One region of the Arthrobacter sp. Y3221087 genome, then DNA from elsewhere that is predicted to be linked to it. Evidence: riboswitches for the same ligand, from Rfam matches in the RefSeq annotation. Region 1 holds a riboswitch; each other region holds the start of a gene.
The links. Region 1 has a riboswitch for S-adenosylmethionine ahead of AC5RUO_RS18385 (DUF1737 domain-containing protein). Riboswitches for the same ligand answer to the same signal wherever they lie in the genome.
Positions count from the first base shown of each region.

Region 1 (4,534 bases):
AGGATGGCGGGGAGAACCTGGGCCGGCACCGGGAACTGGAAGAGTTGCTCCATTCCTGCATACAGGTCGTAGGTCCGGCCGGCGCCGTCGTGCCCTGCCCCGCCGGTCCCCTGGTCCACGAAGGTGGTTAACGCGTCGATACGGAAAACCGGCAGCAGGGAAGCCAGGAAGACGCCCACGAGGACTATCAGTGCAGTCAGGTAGAGCTTGCCGGCGCGTCGGGACGTCAGGTCCACGACGGTTCCAAAATCGTCTTTCACCCGGGGCCCGTAGACCATCCCCACCACCAGACCGGAGAAGAGGACAAACAGTTCGGCACCCGAAACGAAGCCCACCGCCTCCTGGGTCAGGAGCTGGAACAGGGACGTCATGCCCAGGTGGTTGACCACGACAAACACGATGGCCAGTCCGCGCAGCAGGTCCACGCGCGAATCCCTGCCGGACGGGTCCGTGTAACCCCAAGCTGTTGCGGCGTGAACGCGCCGCGGAATCTGCCAGAGGGCCACCAGGAGGATGACGAGCGCGGCCCCTACTGTCCAGGCGGCAGCCCCGGCCAGCGTGTTGGCCCGGACATAGTCGCTGCCGCCGGTGGACACTTCCGTGACGGGACCGGTCACCAAGGGCGAGGCCTCCAGCCGGTCCAGCGCCGCCCGGGCGATCTCCGGGCTGCCGGTCAGGAGCCAGTCGATGCTGGCCACGCCGGTGTCCCTGGTGCTGGTGCGCTCGTCCCAGACCACCGCGGCCGTCCTGCCAAACTCTGCCGACGTGGCAGTGCCCACCACCTGGTCCCACCAGCCGGTCTTGATCTCAGCCTCGGACGCGCCGCCGGACGCGGGGCTGTAGAAGGCGGCGGTCTGCAGCAGGAACGGCTTGGCCCGCTCCTCGGCATAGGTGGCGTAGAAGTTTTCGCCGCCCGAGGCCGTCAGCATGTCCTCCAGCTCACCGGCGCGCGGAACGGTATTGACTGCGGCGCCACCGGCGGTGTCGTCATGGAAAGCCGTCAGGCCAACCCAGTCCACGGCATCATCACCGGGATAGTACGGTTCGTAGGCGCTGTCAGACCCGTCCCAGGCACCGTCGCCGTTGGTATCGAGCAAGGCGAAACCGTCGCTTCCGCGGGCCGGCGCGTTCCGGTTCCGGTCAAAGGGGTAGTCCTTGCCCAGGTACGGCTCCCAGACCATAACCGTCCGGCCGTCGTCGGAATCCTCAAATGCCGCGGAGACAGCCTGGAACGCCTTCCGGTATTCGGCGGGCTGCTGGCCCCACTCCACCCAGGAGGCGTTCATGTCCGGGGCAAACCGCACCAGCACCTCCCCCTGGAACTGCGCGGTAAGCCGTCTGATTTCACCGGCGAATGACTCGGCAACCGTGGCGTCTATCTGGTCCAGCGGCACCGTGGGCTTGACCGTGAGCATGGCGTGGGCGCCCTGGAGCGAGGACTGTTCAAGGAATCCCCTGATGTCGTTCTGCTCGGAGGAGCGGTAGGGAAAAGCGATGTCGTGTCCATAGACAGCCGGTGACGCTCCCAGCCGCTCGGCAAACCCTGCAGCGGTGTCCTCGCCCCATTCCAGGACGACGCCGAGCAGCGGCTTGCCCGCATCCGGTGCGGGTTCGGCTGCCCGGGCCGCCCCCGCCGGCAGGACCGCAGCCACACAGGCAACAGCAAGCACGGCAAGGAACGCCCAGGCCACGCGAAGACGGCGGGCCAGGGCCGGACGGGTGCGGCGGCAGGGCACGGCTGTTCGCATGTTCAAGGGGACCCCCAGTGCTGATCTTTCATGGCGGGGCGCTGCCCCCAAGAACTGTATCGGGCCGTCCCGCCGGGATGGGAAAGAAAGGCCCGCCCGCCTGCGGTGATACCGCCGTCGGCCGTTCACCGGTGACGGCACCGCGCCGCCGCCTTCGGCAGCGTTTCCGCTTCAGTTACGCAACATGACGACGACGGCGATGCGGCAGCCGGTGCCAGATGTTACGTTTTTGGGGAGTAATGAGTACCGGCGCCAAGCCCTGACTGGCCGGTCGGCAACCCTCCTTCCGCGGCGGGGTGCCTCAGGTGAATACTCGGCATATCGACCGATTCGAGCTGCAAGCGTGAGAGAAGGAGATCCGTCGTGTCCGACGCCCCCGAAGAAAAGTTGTCCTACCGCCTCATCAGCGGCCCGGACAACCGTGAATTCTGTGAGCGGATCTCAACCGCACTCGCCGAAGGCTACGTCCTGCACGGAAGCCCGGCGGCAGCCTTCAACGGCACCAGCGTCATCGTGGCCCAGGCCGTGGTCCTGCCGGCCGCCATCGCATCGGCGGACGCCGCCGTCGCCACCGCTGTTGACGACCTGGAAGCAGCCAACGAGGACCTCGAGTTCGACGGCGAGGGCCACGCATGAGCTACGCAGGAGACCTGACGCCGGAGGAAGCCTGGGCCAAGCTTGAGCAGGGCGCCATCCTGGTGGACGTGCGCACCGAGGGCGAATGGGCGCACATCGGCATTCCGGACACCAAGGCCACGGACAACGATCCACTGTTCATCCAGTGGACATTCCCCGGCGGCATTCCCAACCCGGATTTCCTGAAGGACCTGAGCCAGCAGGCGCCGGAGGATTCCAACACGGAGCTGGTGTTCATCTGCCGCTCCGGCCAGCGCTCCATCTCCGCCGCCATCGCCGCGACGCAGGCCGGCTTCACCTCCTACAACGTCCTGGAGGGGTTCGAAGGCGACCCGGACCGCTACGGCGAACGGACCGTCAATGGCTGGAAGAACCGCGGCCTGCCGACCAACCTGGGAAAGAACTAAGTGACCTTCAATAACGACGCCGCCGGCTGGAGCCCCGACACCCAGGCCGTCCGCGGCGGGCTGGACCGCACCAACTTCCAGGAAACGTCCGAAGCGGTATTCCTGAACTCGGGTTTCGTCTACGAATCCGCCGCTGCTGCGGAACGCGCCTTCACCGGCGAGGATGAGCGCTTCGTCTACTCCCGGTACGGCAACCCCTCCGTGGCGACCTTCCAGGAGCGGCTCCGGCTGCTCGAAGGAACGGAGGCGTGCTTTGCCACCGCGTCCGGCATGTCCGCAGTCTTCACCGCCCTGGGCGCCCTGCTCGCTGCCGGGGACCGCGTGGTGGCCGCCCGTTCGCTCTTTGGTTCCTGCTTCGTCATCCTCAATGAAATCCTGCCGCGGTGGGGCGTGGAGACCGTCTTTGTGGACGGTCCGGACCTGGAGCAGTGGCGCGCCGCCCTGTCCCAGCCCACCACCGCCGTCTTCTTCGAGTCCCCGTCCAACCCGATGCAGGAGATCGTGGACATCGCCGCGGTCAGCGAACTCGCGCACGCTGCCGGGGCCACCGTCGTCGTCGACAACGTCTTTGCCACTCCCCTGCTCCAACGCTGCGGCCAGCTGGGCGCGGACGTCATCGTCTACTCCGGCACCAAGCACATTGACGGCCAGGGCCGGGTGATGGGCGGTGCCATCCTGGGCACCAAGGAGTACATCGAGGGTCCGGTCAAGCAGCTGATGCGCCACACCGGCCCGTCGCTGTCGCCGTTCAACGCGTGGGTGTTGACCAAGGGCCTGGAGACCATGGCGCTGCGTGTCAACCACTCCTCCGCCACCGCCCTCCGGCTCGCCGAATGGCTGGAGCAGCAGCCTGCCGTGAGCTGGGTGAAGTACCCGCTGCTGAAGTCGCACCCGCAGTACGAACTTGCCGCCAGGCAGATGCGCGCCGGCGGCACGGTGCTCACCCTGGAGCTCGCTCCGTCCGGCGGCCGCTCGGGCAAGGAAGCCGCTTTCGCGCTGCTGGACGGGCTGCGGATCATCGATATCTCCAACAACCTGGGCGATTCGAAATCCCTGATCACGCACCCCGCCACCACCACGCACCGTGCGATGGGGCCGGAGGGACGGGCTGCCATCGGCCTCAGCGACGGCGTGGTGCGCCTGTCCGTTGGGCTCGAGGACGCCGACGACCTGATCCGCGACCTCGAACAGGCCCTGAAGCAGATCTAGCTTTCTCCCGGCGAGGCATTGTCCGGCTGGAGCTCCAGCCGGACGTCCACGCTATCGCCCGCCTTGATGCGCGCCTTTTCCCGTACAGCTTTCTTGACGGGAAGCAGGTACGAGCCCATTTTGCTGTCCGGAAAGATGGACGTCAGCCAGCGGTGGCCGCTAATTTCCACCGCGACCTTGACCGAGCCGAAGGCCTTGTTGCTCGCCTCACTTTGCTCTGCAATGTCGTCCGCCACCTCCGGCGGCAGGGTGAGGAAGTGCCAGCCGGCTTCGCCGGGATAGAGCCAAAGCTCGGCATGAAAAGAGTACGACGGCGCCACGCGCCGAGTATGGCACGTGGCCTTCCTTAGCGCCACGGTTACCAACGGGCTAGGCCTGCCGCACCCGCAGCAGGTCTGGAACGGCATCGACTTCCGAGAGGTCCAAGTCGCCGCGCATGGTGACGTTCACCGCATGCCGCACCACGGCGCCGAAGCCCATGTCCTTGGTCGATGGCCCAGACAGCAACCGGTCACGGACCCGGCGCTGCTCGGC
Region 1 is NZ_JBNHFE010000009.1:44,752-49,285, forward strand. Features, by position in the region: gene opgC (OpgC domain-containing protein) at 1-1,748, opposite strand, end outside; SAM riboswitch class IV at 1,984-2,098, shown strand; gene AC5RUO_RS18385 (DUF1737 domain-containing protein) at 2,112-2,384, shown strand; gene AC5RUO_RS18390 (rhodanese-like domain-containing protein) at 2,381-2,791, shown strand; gene AC5RUO_RS18395 (O-succinylhomoserine sulfhydrylase) at 2,792-4,000, shown strand; gene AC5RUO_RS18400 (DUF1905 domain-containing protein) at 3,997-4,320, opposite strand; gene AC5RUO_RS18405 (glutamate--cysteine ligase 2) at 4,370-4,534, opposite strand, start outside.

Region 2 (4,534 bases), on a different contig from region 1:
GGTGGATGACTCGGTGCCCAACCACTGGGTTGTCTCACCTGGCCCCATCCGCGCTTTCGACCAGCGGATCGAGCAGGACCTGTCCAACGCCGGCCCCTTCCTCGCGGCGGCGCTGGCTTCAGGCGGGACCGTCCGGATTCCCGGCTGGCCGGAGCAGACGCAGCAGGTGGGTGACCTGTGGCGCAGCATCCTCACCGAGATGGGCGCGACAGTGACACTTGAGGACGGCGTCCTCACGGTCACGGGCGGCCCCGAAATCAAGGGTGCCCACTTCGCCGACACCAGCGAACTGGCACCTACGGTAGCGGCCCTGTGCGCCCTTGCGTCGGGGCCGTCCCGGCTCACCGGGATAGCCCACCTGCGCGGGCATGAAACGGACCGGCTCGCCGCGCTGGTTACGGAAATAAACCGCCTGGGCGGCGACGCCGAGGAAACCAGCGACGGCCTAGTGATCCGCCCTGCCCCGCTGCACGCCGGCGTCGTGCATAGCTACGCCGACCACCGCATGGCCACTGCAGGGGCAATCCTGGGCCTCGCGGTGGAAGGAGTGCAGGTGGAGGACATCGCCACCACGGCAAAGACCATGCCCGACTTTCCCCGGCTCTGGGCGGACATGCTCGCCCAGGGCGGTGCCCCGCAGCAGGAGGCCCGCACCGGGGCGGAAGGTTAGCGGTGGCAAGGCGTACTGATTCCTGGGACGAATCGGATGTCCGGATCCGGCCCAACAAGAAGGGGTCCAGGCCCCGCACCAAGGACCGCCCCAGCCACGACGACGCCGTGACCGGGCGGATCATCACCGTTGACCGGGGGCGGTACACCGCCGTGGTGGGCGAGGACTCCGCTGACGAGCGTACAGTTATCGCCGCCCGGGCCCGCGAACTCCGCCGCTCCCCCGTTGTGGCGGGCGACTTCGTTTCCCTCGTGGGGGACGTTTCCGGCGACCCTCATACCCTGGCCCGGCTGGTCAGGATCCAGGACCGGAAGACGCTCCTGCGGCGCAGCGCTGACGATACTGACCCAGTGGAGCGGGCCGTGGTGGCCAACGCCGACCAGCTGGTGATCGTGGTGGCCGCCGCCAACCCGGAACCCCGCACAGGCTTCATCGACCGCGCGCTCGTCGCGGCCTACGACGCCGGCATCGACCCGATCCTGCTGGTCACCAAGGCGGACGTCAAGGATCCGGCGGAGCTCCTGTCCAACTACACTCACCTCGACCTTCCCGTGATCATCAGCCGGACCGCCGATCTTGCGGCGTCCGGCATCGATGCCCGCTCGGACGACGGCCTGTCCGCCCGGCTGGACAGCGCCGCTGTTGCCGCGCTGCGGTCCTACCTGGACGGCAAGGTCACCGTCATGCTGGGACACTCCGGCGTCGGCAAGTCAACAATGGTCAACGCGCTCACGGGAGCCGAACGTGCCACCGGCGGCGTCAACGCGGTCACCGGCAGGGGCCGGCACACGTCATCGTCAGCACTGGCCCTGCGGCTGGTTGACGCACCGCCGGGCAGCTGGATCATCGACACCCCCGGCATCCGCTCCTTTGGCCTGGCGCATGTGGACCCGGACCGGATCCTGCGGTCCTTCCCGGACCTCTCCCCCGGCACCGACGCCTGCGAACGCGGCTGCAAGCACACGGCAACTGCCGTTAACTGCGGCCTGGATGCTTGGGTGGCGGAAGGTCACGCGGGCCCGACCGGAGAGGCTCGGCTGGCGTCCTTGCGCCGGTTGCTCGGAGCGGATCCACGGGAGGAAGCTCAGGAGGCAAAGGAGCTCGGCAGCGTCAACTGACAAAGCCGATCTCCCAGCAGAACAGCCTGCAGACGGTAGTTTGGAACCATGATCCAACCCGCTTCGAGCTACAACGATGACCTGCGCCTGGCCCATGTCCTGGCCGACTCCGTGGACGACCAGACCATGAGCCGCTTCAAGGCACTGGACCTCCATGTGGAGACCAAGCCCGACCTGACGCCGGTCACCGACGCGGACAAGGCCGCCGAGGAAGCCATCCGCGGCCAGCTCTCCCGCTCCCGCCCGCGGGACGCAGTGCTCGGTGAGGAGTTCGGCAGTACCGGCCACGGTTCGCGCCGCTGGATCATCGACCCCATCGACGGAACCAAGAACTTCGTCCGTGGCGTCCCCGTGTGGGCCACCCTGATCGCCCTCGTGGACGAGGGCGAGCCGGTTGTCGGCGTCGTGAGCGCCCCCGCCCTGGGCAAGCGCTGGTGGGCCGCCAAGGGCATGGGCGCCTACATGGGGCGTTCGCTTGCCGCAGCCACCCGGCTCCGGGTCTCCAACGTTTCCAGCCTGTCCGACGCCTCGCTGTCCTATTCAAGCCTCTCCGGGTGGAAGGAACGGGGAAACCTGGACGAGTTCCTGGGCCTTACCGAATCGGTATGGCGGACCCGCGCCTACGGTGATTTCTGGTCCTACTGCATGGTGGCCGAGGGCTCGGTGGACATCGCGTGCGAGCCGGAACTGAACCTTTACGACATGGCGGCCCTGGTGCCGATCGTAGTGGAGGCCGGCGGACGCTTCACCTCTTTGGAGGGTGAGGACGGCCCGTTCGGCGGTAACGCCCTGGCCACCAATTCGATCCTGCACTCCGAAGTGCTGCAGCGGCTGAACCCGGGCCTGGACGACCTACTCTGAAGCCCCCTGCAACCGAACAAAAGACGGCGGATACCTCCAGAAGGAGGTGTCCGCCGTCGTCTTCTTCGCCGAAAAGCCTGTTTTCCATTCCCACGTAACAAAGGCCTTAACAATTGCGCCGGCTTCAATCCTGGCCGCCCCATGTTCTACGCTCTTAACCAGGTCACGAGTGCCAGCGCAAAACCCCGGTTTGCTGGCCGGCAACCCTCCATTCGCGGTGGGGTGCCCCGGGTGACGACCAGGCCGGTCCGGAGCGGATGCGGCAAGCGCGGATTCCCTTGCTAGCGGAGTCCTGTTTTGAAGTGAGGTCTCTGTGACAACAGCCACCGTCTCCCCCAACGCCGCCATCACCGCTGATTCCGTGTTTGACGAACGCCAGTCACTGGCCGGCCGGCCGCTCGCCGCCGTCACCGGCGCGGAAATCCAGGCACCGCTGATTTCCGGCGGCCACATCCGCTACGCCAACCTTGACTATGGCGCCTCCGCCCCCGCCCTCTCGGTGGTGTCCGCCTACCTCAACGAGATCCTGCCTTTCTATGCGAGTGTCCACCGCGGTGCCGGCTACGCGTCCCAAATCAGCACCTCGGTCTACGAAAACGCCCGCAGCATCGTCCGCGACTTTGTGGGCGGCCGCCCGAACGACTCCGTCATCTTCACGCGGAACACCACGGACTCGCTCAACCTGCTGGCCGGCTGCCTGCCCCTCAACGACGGCCAGTCCGCCGGCGACGTCCTGTACCTGGACATTGAGCACCACGCCAACCTGCTGCCGTGGCAGGGCGTTCCCCACCGCAGCATTGTTGCCGCCGACACCATCGCGGGAACCATCGACGCCGTCCGCGCCGAGCTGGAACAGGGCGGCGTCAGCCTGCTGGCCATCACCGGCGCCTCCAACGTCACCGGCGAAATCCTCCCGGTCCGCGCCCTTGCCGCCCTGGCCCACCAGCACGGGGCCCGCATTGTGGTGGACGCGGCCCAGCTGGCGCCGCACCGCCGCATCAACATCAGCGCGGACGACGTCGATTACGTCGCCTTCTCCGGCCACAAGCTGTACGCGCCCTTCGGCGCAGGCGTCCTGGTGGGTCGGCCGGACTGGCTCGACGCCGGAACCCCGCACCTCGCCGGCGGCGGCGCGGTCAAGGAGGCCAGGCTCGACGGCGTCAGCTGGGCCTCCGGCCCGGCCCGGCACGAGGGCGGCTCCCCCAACGTCCTGGGTGCCGCCACCCTGGCCAAGGCCACCCAGGTCATCGCGGGCCTGGACCAGGAACGCTGGCACGCCCACGAATCCGCCATCCGTTCCTTCCTGGTGGAGGGCCTCCAGGAGATCGACGGCGTCACGGTGCACCAGATCTTCAAGGACACCAACCCGGACACCGATACCATCGGCGTGGTCAACTTCTCGGTTGAGGGCTACGACGCCGGCCTCGTGGCTGCTTACCTGTCGGCCGAGCACGGCGTGGGCCTGCGTGACGGACGCTTCTGCGCACATCCCCTGCTGAAGCGGCTGGGCCTGCCTTCGGGTTCGCTCCGCGCCAGCTTCGGCGTCGGTTCCCGGCTGGAGGATGCCCAGCGGCTCCTGGCCGGCATCGCCAAGCTGCGCCGCGACGGGCTCGGCTGGGACTACGTGGTGGACGCAGGGCGGTGGGTTCCCGCCAATGACACCCGCACCTACCCGCACTGGGCCCCGAACACGCCGGGCACCGCCGGCGCTGCTCCCTGCACCGACGACTGACCCATCCGGCAGATGCGGTAAATTCGGAAGGTACCGCAGGGCATTGACTGAAGGAGGCCGCACGTGGTTCGGGGTGGCCCAAAGCTGGATCACGGGCGGCGCCGGGAGCTGGGCAAGAGCTTCCAGCAGGGCGGCAGGCACTACCAGCGGGTC
Region 2 is NZ_JBNHFE010000001.1:1,350,062-1,354,595, reverse strand. Features, by position in the region: gene aroA (3-phosphoshikimate 1-carboxyvinyltransferase) at 1-670, shown strand, start outside; gene rsgA (ribosome small subunit-dependent GTPase A) at 673-1,788, shown strand; gene hisN (histidinol-phosphatase) at 1,837-2,649, shown strand; SAM riboswitch class IV at 2,811-2,924, shown strand; gene AC5RUO_RS06430 (aminotransferase class V-fold PLP-dependent enzyme) at 2,963-4,381, shown strand; gene AC5RUO_RS06425 (class I SAM-dependent methyltransferase) at 4,445-4,534, shown strand, end outside.
Region 2: it holds a riboswitch for S-adenosylmethionine, as region 1 does, so the genes downstream of both, AC5RUO_RS06430 (aminotransferase class V-fold PLP-dependent enzyme) here and AC5RUO_RS18385 (DUF1737 domain-containing protein) in region 1, are expected to answer to the same signal.

Region 3 (4,534 bases), on a different contig from region 1:
ACGGCGTCTGTGGTGGTAGTTATGGCGTGGGCGGGGGCGAGGAGGCGCCGGGCGAACTCGTCGGCCTTGATTTGGGGCAGGGTCCGGGTTTCGTTGGGTCCTTGGAGGCCGCGGGCGGTGACGGTGTTTTTGTTCCAGATTGCAGTCGCGGAGCCGGCGGGGAGGTAGGCGGAGATCCAGGCCCTGCCGTCACGGTCCCGGTGGAACTCGACCCGCCGGTCGGCCACGGATTTGGCGTGGCGTTTTTCGATGGAGTCGGGGTGGTGGCGTTCGCGCCAGGCGCGGACCCTGGCGCGGAGCCGGGACGGTACGAGGGCGGTGGCGGGGCAGCCCCGGGCCGGGTTGGGTGCGTCCGGGTCCAGGAAGTGGTCCGCGAGGGCCACGGCGGCGGTATGGTGCAGGGCCTCTGTTTCGTCAGCGATGATCTTGGCGCCCTGCCAGAACAACGCCCCCGAAGACAGATTCCCGTAGACGGAGGGGAGGGAGCAGACCCGCCGGGCCTGGGTGATGAACGCCCCTGCGGCCCCGGCGCTGATGGTCAGGATCCCGGCGATCTCTTCCACCGCTGATATTTCCGCGTAGGTGCGGTCGTGCGCGGAGGCGTCGGGTGGGGTCATTGCCTGCTGCAGGTCGAGGGACTGGGCGGCGTCGCGGGCCTTGAGGGCGGCGACCTGCGCCTCAAGCTTTGCTATCAAAGCCAGGCGGTCCAGCCGGATCTCGTAGGCACGTTGGAGTACATCCGTGCCCGTGCCGGAGTTCTCGGGATCTTGCAGACGGGCGTCAAGGAGGAACAGCGCGTTGATGGCAGCCGTCGTGGCATAAACACTCTCCATCGGTGCTGCTACGACCGCGCCATTTCCCATACAAGAATCATCACCGGAGGCACCGACATTCCGGCCGGGCGTTGCGACAGGAGCGGCGGAAGTCCGGGCGGTGACAGAAGGCAGCACTGCTCCCGCTAAGTCTCCATCCGTGCCCGTTCTGAATCCCATAGGAACATCATCGGGGGAGGCGCCGACATTTTGACCGGTTGCTCCGAGAGATCCAAGCCCTGAAAAAGACCCGCGGCTAAGCAACTTCGGCCGCCATCGGGAGGTGACGCCGTTGTCACATCCTGATGGCGGCCGAAGTCTGTCAAAGGAAGGTCAGATGGTGACCGCTCCGTTTTGGGTTTCGAAGGTGACTGAGAGGATGCCGGGCGTACCATGCGGGGCGACCCACTCAACTGCAACATCCTCCAGCGGCTTTTCCACCGGTTCGCCCAGCCATTCGGTGACCCGGGAGGCCGAGCCTGCGATGGTCAGGCAGCTCATCTTGATGTTGCTCTCGTAGGCGTTGGACGGGTGGAGCGACGGATCGCCCTCCCACTTCAGCATGTAGGGCACCTGGGGATCGGCGATGAGGCCCAGGATTCCAATCTGCTTCCACACCAGCTCGCGGCCGTCGGGAAACTTGCGGTTGCCGTTGACGGCAGCCCGTCCCAGGCGTGCCTCGAACGGAGCAAGGTCGTCAACTTCGACACACCAGCCCATCCAGCCGCCGCCGGCCGCGGAGCGGGCCCGGACGGCCTGTCCGAAGGGAGCCTTGTCCGACGCAGGGTGGTCCAGGACCTCCACGACCTCAAGGTATTTGTGTCCCGCGAGCGGGATGATCATATTCCGGGTACCGAACCGCGGGTGTACCCCGCCCTTCACTGCCTCAACGCCGAGGGCAGAAGAAATACGTTCGGTGGTGGCCGCGAGGCCATCGTGTTCACAGGCGTAAGAGACGTGATCCATGCGCATGCCATCATCTTGGCACTTTGTGATCGGGCTCTCAGCTAAGGATACCCTTACTGGGATTTTCCGATTTCAGCACCCTCGAAACCTGCTCCATGGTAGGAACACGGGACCATGTTCGTCACAATGCTGTTCGCCCGGCCCGCCACATTCCTACACTGGGCTCAGGTCATGAGTGCCAGCAACAGCCCCGGCTCGCTGGCCGGCAACCCTCCATCCGCGGCGGGGTGCCCCGGGTGAGGACCTGGCCGTCCGGCAATAAGGCCGGGTGGCAAGCGCGGCCCGTGGTGCTTCCAGCATGCCGGGCCCAATCAAAGGAGCCTTGAATGTCCAACGGATGGTCCTTCGAAACCCGCCAGATCCACGCCGGCCAGGAACCGGATGCTGCCACCGGCGCCCGCGCCCTGCCCATCTACCAGACCACCTCCTTCGTCTTTCCCAGCGCCGAGAGCGCTGCCAACCGCTTCGCCCTCGCCGAGCTCGCCCCGATCTACACGCGCATCGGCAACCCCACCCAGGATGCCGTTGAGCAGAGGATTGCGAGCCTTGAAGGAGGCCTGGCCGCGCTCCTCCTCAGCTCGGGGCAGGCGGCAGAAACATTCGCCGTCCTGAACATCGCCGAGGCCGGCGACCACATCGTGGCCAGCCCCAGCCTCTACGGCGGCACCTACAACCTGTTCGCCCACACCCTGAAGAAGTTCGGCATCTCGGTGACCTTCGTGGCGGACCCGGACAACCTGGACCACTGGCGCGAGGCGGTCCAGCCCAACACCAAGCTCTTCTTTGCCGAAGTGGTGTCCAACCCGCGGCAGGACGTGCTGGACATCGAGGGCGTCTCCCGCACCGCCCACGAGGCCGGCGTGCCCCTGATCGTGGACAACACGCTGTCCACGCCATACCTGATCCGGCCGCTGGAATGGGGCGCGGACATCGTGGTCCACTCGGCCACCAAGTACCTGGGCGGCCACGGCGCCGCGATCGCCGGCGTCATCGTCGATTCAGGCAAGTTCGACTTCAGCAAGGACCCCGACCGCTTCCCCGGCTTCAACACCCCGGACCCGACCTACAACGGGCTGGTATACGGCCGCGACCTGGGCGAGGGCGGGGCGCTGGGGGCCAACCTGTCCTACATCCTCAAGGCCCGGGTCCAGCTCCTGCGGGACCTCGGTTCCGCCGTTTCGCCTTTCAACGCCTTCCTGATTTCGCAGGGCCTGGAGACCCTGAGCCTGCGCGTGGAGCGCCATGTGGCCAACGCCGGGCAGGTGGCGCGGTGGCTGGAAGCAAGGGACGACGTCGAATCCGTCGCCTACGCCGGGCTGCCTTCCAGCCCCTGGTACGAGCGCGGCCGCAAGTACGGGCCCAGGGGCACCGGCGCCATTGTCGCCTTCAACCTGGCCGGCGGTGCCGAGGCGGGCAAGCGCTTCGTGGACGCACTGGAGCTGCACTCGCACGTGGCCAACATCGGGGACGTCCGCTCGCTGGTCATCCACCCGGCGTCGACCACCCACAGCCAGCTGTCACCGGAGCAGCAGGCGGCGGCCGGCGTCGCCCCGGGACTGGTCCGCCTGTCAGTGGGCCTGGAGCATATCGACGATATCCTCGCCGACCTTGAAGCCGGGTTCCGTGCCGCCAAGGAGGCGCAGGGCGCCTGAGCGGACGGTCCGGGGAGCAGGGCCCGACGGCGGGTGGCGGGCCCGCGTGCGCAAAGCCGGGGAAGTCACAACCAGTCACACTCTTGGCCCGGGCCGGGTGGTGTTTCGTACACTCGAACCAGGTCATGAGTGCCAGTGACAGCCCCGGCTTGCTGGCCGGCAACCCTCCTTCCGCGGTGGGGTGCCCCGGGTGAAGACCTGGCCTGCCGGTCATTCCGCCGGTGGGCAAGCGCGTAGAAGAGGTCTTGCCATGACGGTTACCGTCACCCCTACCACCGTTCCCGAGCACGGAATTGTCCGCTACGCCTCCATCGGGGGCCTGGAACTGGAAGCCGGCGGCTACCTGCCGGACGTCACGCTCGCCTACGAAACGTGGGGCACGCTCAACGCGGACGGCAGCAATGCCATCCTCATCGAGCACGCCCTGACCGGCAGCACCCATGTCACCCGCGGCGACAGCGACGAACCCGGCTGGTGGGAACAGCTTGCCGGCCCCGGTGCCCCCGTGGACACGGACCGGTTCTTCGTGGTGTCCATCAACATTGTGGGCGGCTGCTACGGGTCCACCGGGCCGTCGTCGCCCGCCCCGGACGGGACACCCTGGGGTTCCCGCTTCCCCCTGGTGACATTGCGGGACAGCACCGTGGCCGAAGCCCGGCTGGCAGACCAGCTCGGCATCGGCAGTTGGTACGCAGTCCTAGGGGGTTCCCTGGGCGGTGCCCGCGCCTTGGAATGGGCCATCACCTACCCGGAGCGGGTGCAGCGCTGCGCCGTGATTTCCGTGGGCGCCGCCAGCACGGCAGAGCAAATCGCGTTTGCCCAGGCACAGACCCTTGCCATTCGCCAGGACCCCAACTTCAACGGCGGCGACTACTACGGCGGCCCGTTCCCCGAGGAAGGCCTGGCCTTGGCGCGGCGCATCGCGCACATCACCTACCGCTCCGCCGCCGAGCTGGAGGGCAGGTTCGGCCGGGAGCCCCAGGCCCCGGAATCACCGCTGCAGGCTGACTGCCTGTCGGGCCGCGGCCGCTACCAGGTGGAGAGCTACCTGGACCACCAGGGCAACAAGCTGGTCCAGCGCTTCGACGCCAACAGCTACATCGC
Region 3 is NZ_JBNHFE010000002.1:289,876-294,409, forward strand. Features, by position in the region: gene AC5RUO_RS10955 (HNH endonuclease signature motif containing protein) at 1-863, opposite strand, end outside; gene AC5RUO_RS10960 (VOC family protein) at 1,146-1,784, opposite strand; SAM riboswitch class IV at 1,946-2,062, shown strand; gene AC5RUO_RS10965 (bifunctional o-acetylhomoserine/o-acetylserine sulfhydrylase) at 2,105-3,430, shown strand; SAM riboswitch class IV at 3,552-3,668, shown strand; gene metX (homoserine O-acetyltransferase MetX) at 3,681-4,534, shown strand, end outside.
Region 3: it holds a riboswitch for S-adenosylmethionine, as region 1 does, so the genes downstream of both, AC5RUO_RS10965 (bifunctional o-acetylhomoserine/o-acetylserine sulfhydrylase) here and AC5RUO_RS18385 (DUF1737 domain-containing protein) in region 1, are expected to answer to the same signal.